One region of the Hymenobacter swuensis DY53 genome, then DNA from elsewhere that is predicted to be linked to it. Evidence: riboswitches for the same ligand, from Rfam matches in the RefSeq annotation. Region 1 holds a riboswitch; the other holds the start of a gene.
The links. Region 1 has a riboswitch for S-adenosylmethionine ahead of HSW_RS19320 (O-acetylhomoserine aminocarboxypropyltransferase/cysteine synthase family protein). Riboswitches for the same ligand answer to the same signal wherever they lie in the genome.

Region 1 (7,565 bases):
CGACAGAGTTACGTAGCTATAGGCATTGAAGCGGGCTACCAGCTTATCACCTTGATACCGCTGGTAGGAGCTGGCCAGGAAATCGTCGAGCTTTTCGTCGTCGACATCGGTTTGGGTCTGGCCGTAGGCATCGTGGCTGCGGTAGCTGAGCAAAGCCACCGCCCGGGCCGCCCGTAAGCCGGCCGCCCCGCCAGCCGGCGTGGCTTCGTGGTAAGTAGCATCGGCGAAGATGGCCAGCCGCTGCGCTTCATTGAAGGCAATGCCCCACGCCGAGTGCCGGGCGCTGGTAGCTAGCAGTACCAGATTGTCAAATAGTTCCGGCCGCTGCACAGCCCATTCCACGGCCTGCTGTCCGCCCAGGGACCCGCCGAGCAGCGTATGCACCCGGCCCAGAGCCAGATGTTCCCGTAGGGCCTCATGCACCGCCACCATATCCCGGATGGTTACCAACGGGAAATGCTGAAAAGTGGCCTCACCCGTTGCCGGATCAGGCGTAAGCGGGCCGGTAGTGCCGTAGCAGGAGCCAAGCACATTGGCACATACAATAAACCAGTCCTGTGGATCGAAGTGACAGCCTGACCCTACCAGCCCGGGCCACCAGTCTAGCACGTCGGAGTTGGCAGTGAGGGCATGGCACACCCACACCACATTGTCGCGGGAGGAGTTGAGGCGGCCGTAAGTGTGGTACGTCACCTCTACCCGAGGCAACACGGCTCCGTTTTCCAGCCGCAGCGGCCGGGGCAAACGAAACACATGGGATTCTGCGGAAGGCATTGGGGGAGAATTATGAGTGATGAATTAGGAGAGTTGAGTGATGAATGATGAAATGGGGCTTTGCGTGGATGGGTTGGGCTGCCAATTCATCATTCATCACTCATAATTCAACTCTCAGAAAAAGGTGCGGGCGACTTGATTCCGGGGCTTCCTCTCTCACGAAAAGCTCCGGCGTACGCCCGCCGCCACATGCTGGAAGGTGCTAGCCTGGCCGCTCTCTCACCTGCGGCCGGACGATAACCCCTCTCAAGTTTTACACTTCCAGCGGTGCAGCGTGTTCAGTTTCGGGTTCGGGCAGTAGGGTGCCTTCGGCAGTATTGGGCGTGGCGGCGTTGCGCACCGCATCGAAAGCCTGCTGCAAATCGGCGCGGATATCGTCAAAGTGCTCAATACCTACCGACAGACGCAGCAGCGTGGGCAGTACGCCGGCCGCGCGCTGCTCTTCATCGGAAAGCTGCTGGTGGGTAGTAGCCGAGGGCTGGATAATGAGCGTCTTGGCGTCGCCCACGTTGGCCAAGTGGCTCACGAGTTTCAGGTTGTCGATGAATTGGGTGGCGGTTTCCTTGCTGCCTTTGATGGCGAAGGTGAGCACGCCGCCGTAGCCGCGCTTCAGATATTTCTGGGCCAGCTTGTGGTAGGGGCTGCTGGGCAGGCCGGGGTAGTTGACAGCTTCCACCTGCGGATGCTGCTCCAGCCAGGTAGCCACCCGCAACGCATTTTCCACGGTACGCTCTACCCGCAGGCTCAGTGTTTCGAGGCCCTGCAGCAGCAGGAAGGAGTTGAACGGGCTCTGCGAAGGACCGAAGTCCCGCAAGCCTTCTACCCGGGCCCGGATGATGAAGGCAATGTTGCCGAACGGGCCGTTCTTGCCGAACACATCGTTGAAAATCAGCCCATGGTAGCCGTCGGATGGCTCCGTGAACTGCGGGAACTTGCCGTTGCCGAAGTCGTAGGTGCCGCCGTCCACAATCACGCCGCCCACGCTGGTGCCGTGGCCTCCAATCCACTTCGTAGCCGATTCCACCACGATGCTGGCGCCGTGCTCCAGGGGCCGGAACAGGTAGCCACCCGCCCCGAAGGTATTATCCACGATAAGCGGCAAGTCGTGCTTGTTGGCAATGGCGGCAATGGCCTCGAAATCCGGAATGCTGAAGCTGGGATTACCAATGGTTTCTAGGTAGATGGCCTTAGTCTTCTCGTCGATCAGGGCTTCAAACTTGGAGGGCTGGTCCCCGTCGGCAAAGCGCACCTCAATGCCCAGGCGCTTGAAGGCCACCTTGAACTGGTTATAGGTGCCGCCGTACAGGTGCGTGGTGCTCACGAAGTTGTCGCCGGCCTGCAGGATGTTGTTGAGGGCAATGAACTGGGCCGCCTGCCCCGACGATACCGCTAAAGCCGCTACGCCGCCTTCCAGGGCCGCCACGCGCTGCTCAAATACGTCGGTGGTAGGGTTCATTAGGCGGGTGTAGATATTGCCGAACTCCTTCAGGGCAAACAGGTTAGCGCCGTGCTCGGCGTTCTTGAACACGTAGCTGGTGGTCTGATGAATCGGCACGGCGCGGGAGCCGGTTATGGGGTCAGGCTGCTGGCCGGCGTGGAGTTGGAGCGTCTCGAAGTGGAAGTTCTGCGTGGACATGATGAGGCTGATTTAGAAGGCGTTGGGATATCGGAAGAAGGAGCGCAAACCGCTGGAAAAAGCCTGCCTGAGTGAGGCAGGAATCACATCAAAACCACCGAAAAATGCTGGATGCAAGGCGGTTAGAATGCGGTGGGGCTGCCGGGTGCCGGAAGTCGGCACCACCGGTCAGAGCCGGGATAAAAAAAGGAGGAGGGGAGGCTGCGTAGCCGGACTCAGGCTAGCAACAGCAACAACACGCGCTGCAACAGCCACGCATTCGCATTCGGTAGGTGGCCAGAGCGGCAACTGGGGAAACGCGGAAACCCCACGGCGAAGCGGCAGACCCGAAGGTAGCCGGAGCGGTGGGGACGAACTGGGCGAAAGTGGGGGCGTTGTGCATGGTACTCCTGGGTTATATGCCCCGCCGCCAAATGGCTGGTCGGGTAGGAATTGGCACCTTTCGCGCGGTCGAAGGTTGCCAGTGGGTCAGGGAGCCTATTCTCTCGCCACTTCTGTATAAATCCTATGAAAACTTCCTCGTCGCTAACGAAGGAGTACCGGGTTGGTGTTGCAAAGGTAGCAGCGTATTTTTGAGATATGCAAGCTGCATGAAAAATATTTATTCCCGGCTGGCCCTTTGTTAGCCGGGCGAACTGTTGATTGTATAGGATTGATAGAGAAACAATTGTCAGGTGCGTTGTACTTGTAGTGGCCCGTTTGCTGCGAAGTAGAAAGTAAACAGGCGGGTTATCAGCCCTTACTTACTCGTGTATCAGGCGACTAAAAACTACTGTCTTCAACCTTATATAAACAGCAAAAAGGCCGCCTTTGTAAGGCTGCCTTTTTGAATATTACCAAGAAGTTGATCTAGCTTACAGCTTTGGGTAGCGTAAGTACCTGGCCTACCTCAATTTTGTCGGGGTCAGAGCCGATAATGGCTTTGTTGGCTTCGTAAATCTGGTGCCATTTGGAGCCGTCGCCGTAATGGTTGCGAGCAATTTTGGAAAGGGAATCACCGCTTACTACCGTGTAGGTTTCACCGGCGGCGGCTGTTTTATCAGCGTTGCCGAAGAAATCCGTGGCACCACCGGCAGCCGGTTTTGCGGCGGGTTCAACCGGTTTTTTTTCGCCTTCGTTGGAGAGAAAATCGAACAGTCCCATAAGATGTAGATGCGTTAAGAGGAAAAGAGGGGAAAGAAGTGACGGACTGCAGCAGGGCGGGGGCGTCAGGGTGTCTTACGCCGTGGTAAGCAATTGGTTGTACAACCCATCGATTCTGTACGGTTGAGGTTTGAAAGCAGCGAACATCTTATTGGCTGACCCCGTAAGAGGCGCTGTAATGGCCCTGAAAATGGGTTGTGCCTTACCCTGCTACTTTCTTCACCTTACTTCTTTCTCCCCCATGAAAACCCTGACCTCCCCTTTCCGCCTTCTGGCCAGCCTGCTTGTCTTATTGGTGCTCTTCACTGCTGCTTCCTGCGGTAGCAAAGAAGGCAAAGTAGAAGGTGTAAATATGCTGTATGGTGCTACCAGCAAAGTGTGGAAAACCGATAAAGAGCTAAGTGCCACCGGCGACAAAGTAAAGCAAACCGATGCTCAGGAAGACGAGCGGATTACCTTCTTTGCCAACGGCCAGTACAACATGACTTCGCCCGCTGGCGCGGTAAATGGTAAATACGACTTCAACCAGGCCGGCAAAACCATTACGATGACGCCCGACGGTGCTGCCCAAAGCAACACGTTTACTGTAGTAACGCTCACTGATGATAAGCTCACGCTAAAGAGCGACGCTGGTGCTGAACTGCGCCTGGAAAAAGAATAAGCGGCGTCAAGCTGCCCGATCTTTCACAAGAATCGCCCTGTTGCATTTGCGGCAGGGCGATTTTTTGTACCATAAATCCTGGTGGAAAGAAGTGGGGGCTACTCCTGTGACAGGGCCAGAATGCCGCAAAAGGTTATAGCTTGCCAGCCGGTCTATCTCTTCTCTTTATCTTATTCGCATGTTCGTGCCTATCCGCCAATTGGCGCTGCTCAGCATACTGCTTTTGCTCAGCAGCTCCGTCCGCACGCTGGCTCAGTCTGCCCCGGCTACTACTACCCAAGCTCTGCCTGTGCATGCAGTGCGTACGATTGATCCGGCTGATACCAATTTCTCAGATTTGGACTTCCTCCGCCAGGAAATTGGCGGTGCGCGGGTGGTAATGCTCGGCGAGCCGACGCATGGCGTCGGGACGGTTACGCAGGCGAAAATCAGGCTGATACGATTTCTGCAGGAGCGGATGGGTTTTACTACTGTGGCGTTTGAAAGCGGCTTCTACGCACTGGACCGCGCCGAGCGCGAAGTTCAGACGGGCGCGCCGGCCTCGACTGCTACTATGGCTTCGGTATATCCGGTCTGGACGGAAACGGAGGAGTTTCAGGCCCTGCTGCCGCTGCTGGGAAAGAATGGGCTGCGTGTAGCCGGTTTTGACTCGCAGATTGGGTGGGGTAATGATGAGATGCTGGAGGAGCTGGAAAACTTCCTGAAGCCTGAAAAAGGAGCAGATGGCATTGCCTACGATTATCTGGACGAATGCCTGAGTATGATGGGGGAACAAAACATATTTCCGCCTTCTCATCAGATTGTGCTGTTTAACATGCAGCTGGGTAAAGTCCGTAAGATACTGGAAAGGATAGGGGCTGGCCCCGATGCCAAACGGCGGGAGCGGGCCGCGTTCTGGCTACAGCATATACGCAGCGTACAGGCGCTGGCGCACGATTACACTACCAACGACCCCGCCGCTAAGGATTCCGCCGACTTTAAAGCTGCTGACAGCAATGCCCGCGACGCGCAGATGGCCGACAACCTGCTGTGGTATCTGCGCCAGCACCCTCAGGAAAAGGTACTGTGTTGGGGTGCCATCGGGCATTTGTCGGGCAAGGTGAGTAGTCTGGAAAACGCTGAACTGAAGCAGTTCAAACCGATGGGCCAGATCGTGAAAGCGGCTTTGGGTGAGGACGCGGTATACGTACTCAGTACACTGGCCGGTAGCGGCGCCCATGGCTTCGGTTACTGGGGCAGGCACCAGACTGTCCCGCTGCCTGCCCCGGGCACGTTGGAAGCCAATCTGCTGGCCCAGGGGCAAGAGTACAGTTTCGTCAGCCTGAAGCACGATGCGCCGGGCCGCCGCCTGACCACATACGCTTTCGAATTTCTGCCAATTTCCGGCCTCTGGAGTGAGGCCATTGATGGACTTTTATATTTGAAATCCATCCAGCCGCCTCATGCGGCCACGTCAACAGTGGCTGTACTGCAGCCAGCAACTCCAGTTTCCTTCGCAGATATGCCGTCGGCTAAGCTGGGGCAGCAGAACGCGGCCCTTCGCCCGCCTGTCAAAACCGGGACAGCTCTTGCCCTCAGCGGTACGGTGCTCGACCGCAAAACGGGGAAACCGGTACCCTTCGCCACGGTGGCTGTACCCGCCCGCAGCGCCGGCACTGTAACAGATGCCCAGGGCCGGTTCCGGCTGGCAGTGGGCCGGGGCGAACTGGTGCAGGTAAGCAGCATTGGCTACGAGCCCGCTATGCTGCCGGTGCAGAGCGCCACTGCCCTGAGTGTACAACTCGTGCCTGCTGCTTTTGCGCTGGCCGATGTACATGTGATTGCTCAGTCGCAGGATCCGAAACGCATCATGAAAAAGGTGATTAGGGCCATCGAAAAGAACTACGAGCAGCAGGACTATGTGCAGCAAACCTACACGCACCGCCGTATCATGGGGTTTGACACGTTACGTCACGAGGTAGAATATACGGGTCAGGAATGGACACCTGCTGAGTACCACCACTGGGCGGGCGGCTTCCTGATGCTGGAAAAACGGCCCATAAAGCGGGTACAGGAAAAACGGACAATAACCGGGGGAGTAGATGGCCGCGTGTACAGTGAGCCAGGCCATGGTTTTTCCGGAGGCTTCGATCCGGTGCGGGTTTCTCCGCTGTTCAAAGCCGCTACTGTAAGTAAATTTCGGTTGCAGCTGGATAGCATTGAGCAACGCGGTGGAGAAACCTACTACGTCCTCAGCTTTGCGGCCAAACGCGCCAGCCACCGTGCCACCGGAATGGGGTTTGTAAAAGGCTATTCCGGTAAGCTGTACGTGCGGCAGCAGGATTACGCAATAACGCGCTATGAAAGCCTTTGGCAGCACGATACGGTGGAAGTAAACGCCATAGCGCACAAATACTATGGCACCAAAAGCAGCCTGCGCAATTACTTTTCTGCCGTATTTGAGGACCACCGAACCACCCACGTAGTCACATATCAGCGCAGCAGCGCTGGCCGCTACTACGCTGCCACTAGCATAGCCCAATCGGTGGAGACGGGGCATGTACTGGGCCGACAGCCGTTCTACAACCAGAAAACCTGCGACGTATACTATACGCCGCCGATAGTGGTGCCGGCGGCTGAGGTACCCGACGTAAAAGCGCGCCCGGAACTGAGTGGGGGCAGTACCGGTATCTGGCAGCTCTCCAAAGCCACCTACCACCCCGAGTTCTGGCAAACCTACCAACGTCCCGCGCCCGCCGCGCCGGCCCCAACGCTGGAAGCCGGTAACTAAAACGGGTCATGCCGTGCGGAGCGAGGAATCTGGAGTTACCGTATCAATGGCTTAACCCAGATTCCTCGCTCCGCACGGCATGATAATCAGGAATGCATGATCTGTGCTACTTTGGGCTTGCCGTAGATGCGGGCCACCCAGCGGGGCAGGAATACTGCGCCCAGCACTAGGTATAGGTAATACGTGACGACGCGGTAAATGAGCACCATGAAATTGGTCATGGTGGCAGTGCCGATGAACTTGCCGAAGAACGTGGGAAACGCACCCTCGGCAATGCCCGCGCCGCCGGGGGTAATGGCAATCAGCAGGATGACTTTGTAGGTGAGGTTGCGGCCGAAAATCAGCCAGAACTCCGGCCAGCTCACGTCGATAAACGCCGCAATCAGGCAGCCGATGACTAGGTAGCGGGCCGTCCAGACAAAGGCAGTGCTCAGGGCCGCGCGCAGCCAATAGGCGCGGCCGTTGTTGCGCAGTTCGGCTGAGGCCAGCACCATTTCGTTGCCCATCTTGTAGGCCTTGTTACGCCAGCGGCGCAGGCCGCGCAGCGTAAACAGCCGCACCAGCAGCCGCTTCACCGACTG
Region 2 (7,565 bases), 2.3 Mb from region 1:
CGGAATACGGTGCCAAAAGCACATTTTTCTTCCTGCCCGAGAATCGAAAAGCCGCCAACGGCACGCCTAATGCGGATTACAATATCCGGCGGGAATGGCCGAAACTGGCCGCCACCATTGGCAACTCAGAAATAGGACTACATGTTAGTATCGGCGCGCCGTATCACGCACATTTGAAGCGTGAGGAACATCGGCTGCAACATCTACGCAATGGCGTAAAAGCCTACGGTGTTCGTTTCCATTATCTGCAATGGGAACCGCGTATTACGCCAGTTATTCTTGGTGCGCTGCTTTATAAGTACGATTCCACTTTAGGCTTCGCCGAGCACTACGGCTTCCGCAACAGCTACTGCCTGCCGTTCTATCCCTATGATTTCGCACAAAATAAAGCCTGCTACTTTCTCGAAATCCCGCTCAACGTGATGGACGCTACCTTGCACCACCCACGCTACCTGCAGCTGGCCCCCGAGGAAATTCTGCCGTCCCTCACGCCGATGTTCCAAGAAATTGAGCGGTTTGGGGGCGTGTGCACGGTGCTATGGCACAACGACAACTTTGATCCGGCCAACATCCGCAATGGCCCCCGCGAGTTCCGTGCTATCATGGAGTACCTTCGCAGCCGTAACCCGGCCTTCGTCAACGGTCAGGATATTTGCGCGCAAATGAGTCCACCATCATCCTAAGCCGACGCGAAGAATCTTTTACGTCTGAACGACTCTACATTCCTCTGCGCAAAACCTCTACGACCCTCTGCGGGAACCTACGCTGGAACGTCCTATTGTCGTAAGGTCCTTCGCACAGCTCAGGATGACAAAACGGTAACTCACCACCTCACCACCTCACTATTTCACCCTTTGGGCATCGTTCAGCGGCAGGGTCTGCGCAACACCATCATTTCCTACCTGGGGCTGGCGCTGGGGTTCATGAGTACCACGCTGGTGCTGCCCCGGTTCTTGGAGCCGCAGCAGTTGGGGCTGACTAACACCTTGTCGTCGGTGGCGACGCTATTTGCGCAGGTAGCCGCGTTTGGATTTGCCAGCGTGGGCATCCGGTTTTTCCCCTACTTCCGTAACCGTGAAAACGGTCACTATGGGTTTCTGCCGTTTCTGGTGGGGGTGCCGCTAGTAGGGTTTGTGGTAGTGCTGGCCCTATACCTGCTGGGCCGGCCGGTGCTGATGGCGGTGTATGAGAAAGAGGCCACTGTGCTGGCCCCCTATTACCTCTGGGCCGCCGTATTTGCGCTGTTCACGCTACTTTATTCTCTCCTCGATGCCTACCTAAAGGCGCTTTACCACACGGCATTTTCCTCGTTTCTGCAGGATATTCTACTGCGGCTGCTTATCCTGGGTGGGGCTCTGCTGTTCGCTCAAGGCATCTTATCGTTTCACGGATACGTGCTGTGGTACGTGAGCGTGAATGGGGTGCTGGTACTCTTGCTGACTGGTTATCTGCTACACATTGGGGAGTTGCACTGGCGGCCCCGGCGGGCGGTGCTGGCGGTTCGGCCGGTGCAGGAATTGCTAAGCGTGGGTGCCTTTACGCTCCTGAGCTCCCTGGCCGGCAGCATCATCATGTACATTGATAACCTGATGGTAGGGGCCCAGGTGAACCTGGCGGCGGCCGGTATTTACGGTATTGCCTTCAACATTAGTACGGCCCTGGCTATTCCGGCCCGTTCCCTCAACAAGATTGCCTTCCCCTTATTAGCCGACTACTGGAAGCAACAGAACTTACCGGGCATGGCCGATTTCTACCGGCGCACCACCCGTCTCAACACCCTCATCGGCTGCTTTCTGGCACTGGGCATTGGGCTGAATCTGGACTTCATCTACTCCTTCATGCGCGCCGACTACGCGCAGGGCACCGTGGTGGTGCTCTTGCTGCTGGGCAGCCGTCTGTTCGATGGCATCACCGGCGTCAACGGCCTCATCCTGATTACCTCCCCCCGTTACCGCTTCGACCTGATTTTTAACAGTTCCCTGGCCCTACTTACCATCGTCCTCAACGTGGTGCTGATTCCGCGCCTCGGGATACTAGGAGCAGCCCTGGCCGCGGTGGCCGCCCAGATGAGCATCAACCTGGCCCGCACTTGGTTTGTATGGTACACCTTTAAAATGCAGCCGTTTACGTGGCGAATTCCGCTGATTCTGCTCATCACGGCTGTGGCGGGTGGGTTGGCATGGCTGGTGCCAACGCTTGACTCGCCACTGCTTACCATGCTGCTCCGGTCTACGGTAATAACTGCTGTATATAGCGGCCTGATTCTGGTTACTGGCACCGCCCCCGAGGTAATAACACTGTTCAGGAGCCTAAAAAAGCGGCTCGGCTTTTAGCCTGTTTCCGGTAGCCTTCCGTCCCCTTAGCACTTGGGTTGCTTGCTCCCCGCAGCAACAGGGCGTTAGCTTTGGCGGGCCACCAACCACCACAATTTCTTCCTTAGAAAAGAAAAATTTGGAAGTATAAAATTCTGGCTCGTACATTTGGGGTACCAATTCTTTACCCCAAAAAGGATTGTTTTTATACAGAGGCGTGGAGAGACAGGCTCGACGAAACGCCGGCAACCAGCGGAACTTCCGAAACGGTGCCAAGTCCTGACCATATAAAAACAAGTTGCCGTGAAATCCTTGTTCAACGCCACCGCCGCTTCTGCTACCTTCTGTGCCGTACAGCATGGATGTTGTGGGTTGATGGGTATGTGTTGTTGTCAGGGCTAGGCACGCTCCCGTTTTTCTGGTTTGTGCGCCGCCCATTCCTGAGCTGATCCGCGCGTTTGTGCCGTCGGCCAGAGGAGTCGCACGCCCGTTTCTGTTTCGTTGAAAACCGCGCTGCGCCGTTGCGTAGTCCGTTTTTGTCGAGGCCATCTGCTGGCCGGAACGCTCTGCCCCTTTCGGCAAAGCGCTTCCTCCTCCCCCTTCCTGCTATGCCTGTAGCTGATGCTGCGCCGGCCGCCCACGCCTTGCTGGACCGTCTGCGCCCTCACCTGGTGGCCGCCTCCGCCCTGGAGCGCCTCCGTCTGGTAGCCGAAACCTTTCCTGGTCAGGCCGTTTTTTCTACCTCTTTCGGGCTGGAAGACCAGATAATCAGTCACCTGATTTTCGTCCACGACCTGCCTATTGAGGTGTTCACCCTCGATACCGGTCGCAACTTCCAGGAAACCTACGCCACTTGGAACAAGACGCTGATCAGATACCAGCAGCCCATTGCGGTGTACGTCCCGCAGCGTGAAGCCCTCGAAAACCTCCTGCTGCACAAAGGCCCTAACTCCTTCTACGAGAGCGTGGACAACCGCAAAGAGTGCTGCCACATCCGCAAGGTAGAGCCTTTGAACCGAGCTCTGGCCGGCCGCGGGGCCTGGGTAACCGGCATCCGGGCCGAACAATCCCAGAATCGGCAGACGATGGACCCGCTGGAGTGGGACGCAGCGCACAACCTCGTGAAAATCCACCCGCTGTTTGATTGGACCTGGGAGCAGGCGCTGGCCTTTGTGCAGCAGGAGGGCATTCCGGTGAATCCGCTGCATCAACAGGGTTTCGTGAGCATCGGTTGCGCCCCCTGCACCCGCGCCATTCGTCCCGGCGAGGATTTCCGGGCCGGCCGCTGGTGGTGGGAAGACCTTTCGGCCAAGGAGTGCGGCCTGCACACCACTGCCGCCCCACACGACGGACCGGACCCGGTGGTGGAGCCGGTACCAGCCGGGTAGAACGGCAAAAAAAGAACGCCATGCTGAGCGAAGTCGAAGCATCTCTACCGCTGGCTACCAATTTGATTCCAACGACAACCGCTCCGTAGCCCAGGGTTTAAACCCTGGGCTAATGAACCACACGAAGCGGTAGAGATGCTTCGGCTGCGCTCAGCATGACGGACAAAAACAGAACTGAAATCCAGACTTCATATGAGTACCACTTTCGATTACCTCGACCGGCTGGAAGCCGAAGCCATCCACATCCTGCGGGAGGTAGCGGGGCAGTTTGAGCGGCCGGCCCTGCTGTTCTCGGGCGGCAAGGACTCTATTGTGCTGACGCGCCTGGCCGAAAAAGCCTTCCGCCCCGGCCGCTTTCCTTTCCCGCTGGTGCACGTGGATACCGGCCACAACTTCCCCGAAGTGCTGCAGTACCGCGACCAGCTGGCTGCACAACTTGGCGAAAAGCTGATCGTGCGCAAGGTGGAAGACACCATTAAGCGGCAGCGCCTGCGCGAGCCAGGCGGGAAGTACCCCAGCCGCAACCCACTACAGACTTACACGCTGTTGGAGGTAATTGAGGAGTTTGAGTTCGACGCCTGCATTGGCGGGGCCCGCCGCGACGAGGAGAAGGCCCGGGCCAAGGAGCGCATCTTCTCGGTGCGCGACGAGTTTGGCCAGTGGGACCCCAAGCGCCAGCGCCCCGAGCTCTGGAACATCTACAACGGCCGCATTCAGAAGGGCGAAAACGTGCGCGTGTTCCCTATTTCCAACTGGACGGAGCTGGACGTGTGGCGCTACATCCAGCGCGAAAACATTCCGCTGCCCGATATCTACTTCGGCCACGAGCGTACCTGCGTGGTGCTGCCCTCGGGCCAGCTGCTGGGCCTCTCGGAGCACCTGCAGCTGGATGAAGAGGACGAAATCGTGACCCGGCAGGTGCGCTTCCGCACTGTGGGCGACTCCACCTGCACCGCCGCCGTGGAAAGCGACGCGGCTACCGTGGAGGACATCATCCAGGACCTGCTGCTGGCCAAAGTGAGCGAGCGGGGCGCCACCCGCCTCGACGACAACATCTCCGAAGCCGGCATGGAAGACCGCAAGCGCAACGGATACTTTTAAGTGGTGAAGTTGTGATAGGTGAAGTCGTGAAAATCCTCACGCTTCACCCCATCAGCACAGCAATTCACAATTTCACAACCTCACAATTTCACTAACATGGACTTACTTCGATTTATTACCTGCGGCAGCGTGGACGACGGTAAAAGCACTCTGATCGGGCGGCTGCTGTACGACTCCGAATCCGTGTCGCTGGACGTGCTGGCGGCGCTGGAGAAGCGGCAGGCCTCGGGCGGCGTGGTTGACTTGGCGTTGCTGACCGACGGGCTGCGCGCCGAACGGGAACAGGGCATCACCATCGACGTGGCATACAAGTACTTCACCACCCCGCGCCGCAAATTCATCATCACCGACGCGCCCGGCCACGTGCAATACACCCGCAACATGGTGACTGGGGCCAGCAATGCCGACCTGGCCATTGTGCTGGTGGATGCGCGCCAGGGCGTGATTGAGCAAACCCGCCGCCACACCCTCATTGCCGCGCTGCTGGGCATCCGGCACTTTGTGCTGGCTGTGAACAAGATGGACCTAGTGAACTACGAGGAGGCCGTGTTTGCCCGCATTGCCACCGACTACGCCGAGCTCACCAACCACTTCCACCTGCCCGCCGCCACGGCCATTCCGCTGAGTGCTTTGCAAGGCGACAACGTGGTGAAGCCCAGCCAGCACCTGCCCTGGTACACCGGTCCCAGCCTGCTCGAACACTTGGAAACCGTGCCCGGCGCCGTAGAAACCGCCGCTGCCCCGCGCTTTCAAGTGCAGTACGTCATTCGCCCCCAGACGCCCGAGCTGCCCGACTACCGCGGCTATGCCGGCCAGATTTTGAGCGGCAGCTACCACCGCGGCCAGCGCGTGCGGGTGCTGCCCTCGGGCCTGGAATCGGAAATTGAGGCTATTGAGGTGAATCAGCAGGAGGTGGAAACGGCCACCGCCCCCCAGGCCGTAGTCATGCGCCTGCGCGACGACGTGGACGTGAGCCGCGGCGATGCGTTGGTGCTCGCCGGCCCGGAGGCCCCTACCCTCACCCGCGAGTTGGAAGCCACTCTGTGCTGGATGAGCGAGCAGCCCCTGTGGCCCGGCCGCAAGCTGCTGATTCAGCACCACTCGGCCCTGGCCAAAGCAGCCGTGCCGGCCATTCTCTACAAAGTGAATGTGCAGACGTTCGGCCGCATCCACACCGAGCAAGCCCAGCTCAACGACATCGTGCGGGTGCGCCTCAAAACCGCCCTGCCCCTAGCCCTCGACCTCTACCAGGAAAACCGAGCCACCGGCTCCTTCATCCTAGTAGACGAGCTGACCGGCGACACCTTGGCCGCCGGCCTGGTAGAAGCCGCCAACGCCGAGTACTTCACCGCCCCGGTAGCGCCGCCAGTAGCGTTTTCGATTTAGGCTGCTGACGAACAGAACGTCATGCTGAGCATGTGGCGCATCAAGCTAGTGTGCGAAGCATCTCTACCGCTGGCTAATCAGATGGCAGCACCGATAACCGCTCCATAGCCCAGGGTTTAAACCCTGGGCTACTGAACCGCCTGAACGAAGCGGTAGAGATGCTTCGGCAAGCTCAGCATGACCGACAATTCACTCATTCACCACTTCACCATTTCACCGATGCAAACGCCCCGCCTTACGGTACTGGGTGCCGGACCCGGCGACCCGGAGCTGCTCACGCTCAAAGGGGCGCGGGTGCTGTCGGAAGCCGATGTGATTTTGTACGACGCGCTGGCTAACCGCGCCCTGCTCGGGCACGCCCGCCCCGAGGCCGTGCTGGTGCCCGTGGGCAAGCGACGCGGCATGCGCAGCCACTCGCAGGACGACATTAACGCCCTGATTGTGGACCACGCCCGCCGCTACGGCCACGTGGTGCGCCTCAAGGGCGGCGACCCGTTTGTGTTCGGGCGCGGCCGGGAGGAGATGCTCTACGCCGAAGCCCACGGCCTGCTGACGGACTACGTGCCCGGCATCAGCAGCGCGGTGGCCGCGGCCGGGGCAGCGGGTATTCCCGTCACGCACCGGGGCTTCAGCGAAGGCTTCCGGGTGATTACGGCCACCACCGCCACCGGCGAGCTGGCCGGCAGCATCCGGGAAGCCGCCCGTGACGCCCGCGGCACCACCGTCATTCTGATGGGCCTGGGCGAGCTGCCGCGCATTGTGCAGGCCTTCTGCGAGCAGGGCCACGCCGATACGCCGGCCGCCATCATCCAGAACGGCACCCTGCCCCACGCCCGCCTGGTAACCGGCCCGGTTGCCGAGCTGCCCGCCCGCGCCGCTGCCGCCGAAATCGGCGCGCCGGCAATCATCATCATTGGCGAAGTCACCCGCCTGGCCACGCCGGAGAAGCTGGCGCTGCTGCCGGAGCTGTACGCGGCGTAGTTGCCTCACCCCCAACCCCCTCTCCGGCAGAGAGGGGGCTCTAATTCTAGCTTTAGGCACTGTTCGGCCATACCCTCCACCCCGCTCTTTCTTCCTGAACAGGAAGTAACACTAGATCTAAAAACTAGTGCTAGAGCCCCCTCTCCTTTTCGGAGAGGGGGTTGGGGGTGAGGCGACTACGACTAGAGCAGTCCCAACCACCACGTCCTATGTCACTTCTTTCAGCTTCCCCCACGCTTCCCATTGGCCTCGACGACCAGGCGCTGCAGCAGCTGGCGGCGGGCCTCACCTCCCAGCAACTGGTGTGGCTAAGCGGCTACCTCTACGGTCGCGCCGGCGCGACGGCCCCCGTTGCGGCCGTGGCCCCGGCTCCGGCGGTGGCGGAAGCAGCCGCAGT

Region 2: another riboswitch for S-adenosylmethionine. It lies ahead of HSW_RS09440 (phosphoadenylyl-sulfate reductase); the one in region 1 lies ahead of HSW_RS19320 (O-acetylhomoserine aminocarboxypropyltransferase/cysteine synthase family protein).

Annotation. Positions count from the first base shown of each region.
Region 1 is NZ_CP007145.1:4,164,727-4,172,291, reverse strand. It holds gene metX (homoserine O-acetyltransferase MetX) at 1-774, opposite strand, end outside; gene HSW_RS19320 (O-acetylhomoserine aminocarboxypropyltransferase/cysteine synthase family protein) at 1,028-2,410, opposite strand; SAM riboswitch class I at 2,802-2,915, opposite strand; gene HSW_RS19315 (LysM peptidoglycan-binding domain-containing protein) at 3,260-3,553, opposite strand; gene HSW_RS19310 (lipocalin family protein) at 3,795-4,214, shown strand; gene HSW_RS19305 (erythromycin esterase family protein) at 4,393-6,984, shown strand; gene HSW_RS19300 (lysylphosphatidylglycerol synthase transmembrane domain-containing protein) at 7,071-7,565, opposite strand, start outside.
Region 2 is NZ_CP007145.1:1,875,668-1,883,232, reverse strand. It holds gene HSW_RS09450 (DUF7033 domain-containing protein) at 1-683, shown strand, start outside; gene HSW_RS09445 (lipopolysaccharide biosynthesis protein) at 855-2,333, shown strand; SAM riboswitch class I at 2,515-2,606, shown strand; gene HSW_RS09440 (phosphoadenylyl-sulfate reductase) at 2,921-3,700, shown strand; gene cysD (sulfate adenylyltransferase subunit CysD) at 3,893-4,801, shown strand; gene HSW_RS09430 (sulfate adenylyltransferase subunit 1) at 4,898-6,187, shown strand; gene cobA (uroporphyrinogen-III C-methyltransferase) at 6,365-7,168, shown strand; gene HSW_RS09420 (assimilatory sulfite reductase (NADPH) flavoprotein subunit) at 7,378-7,565, shown strand, end outside.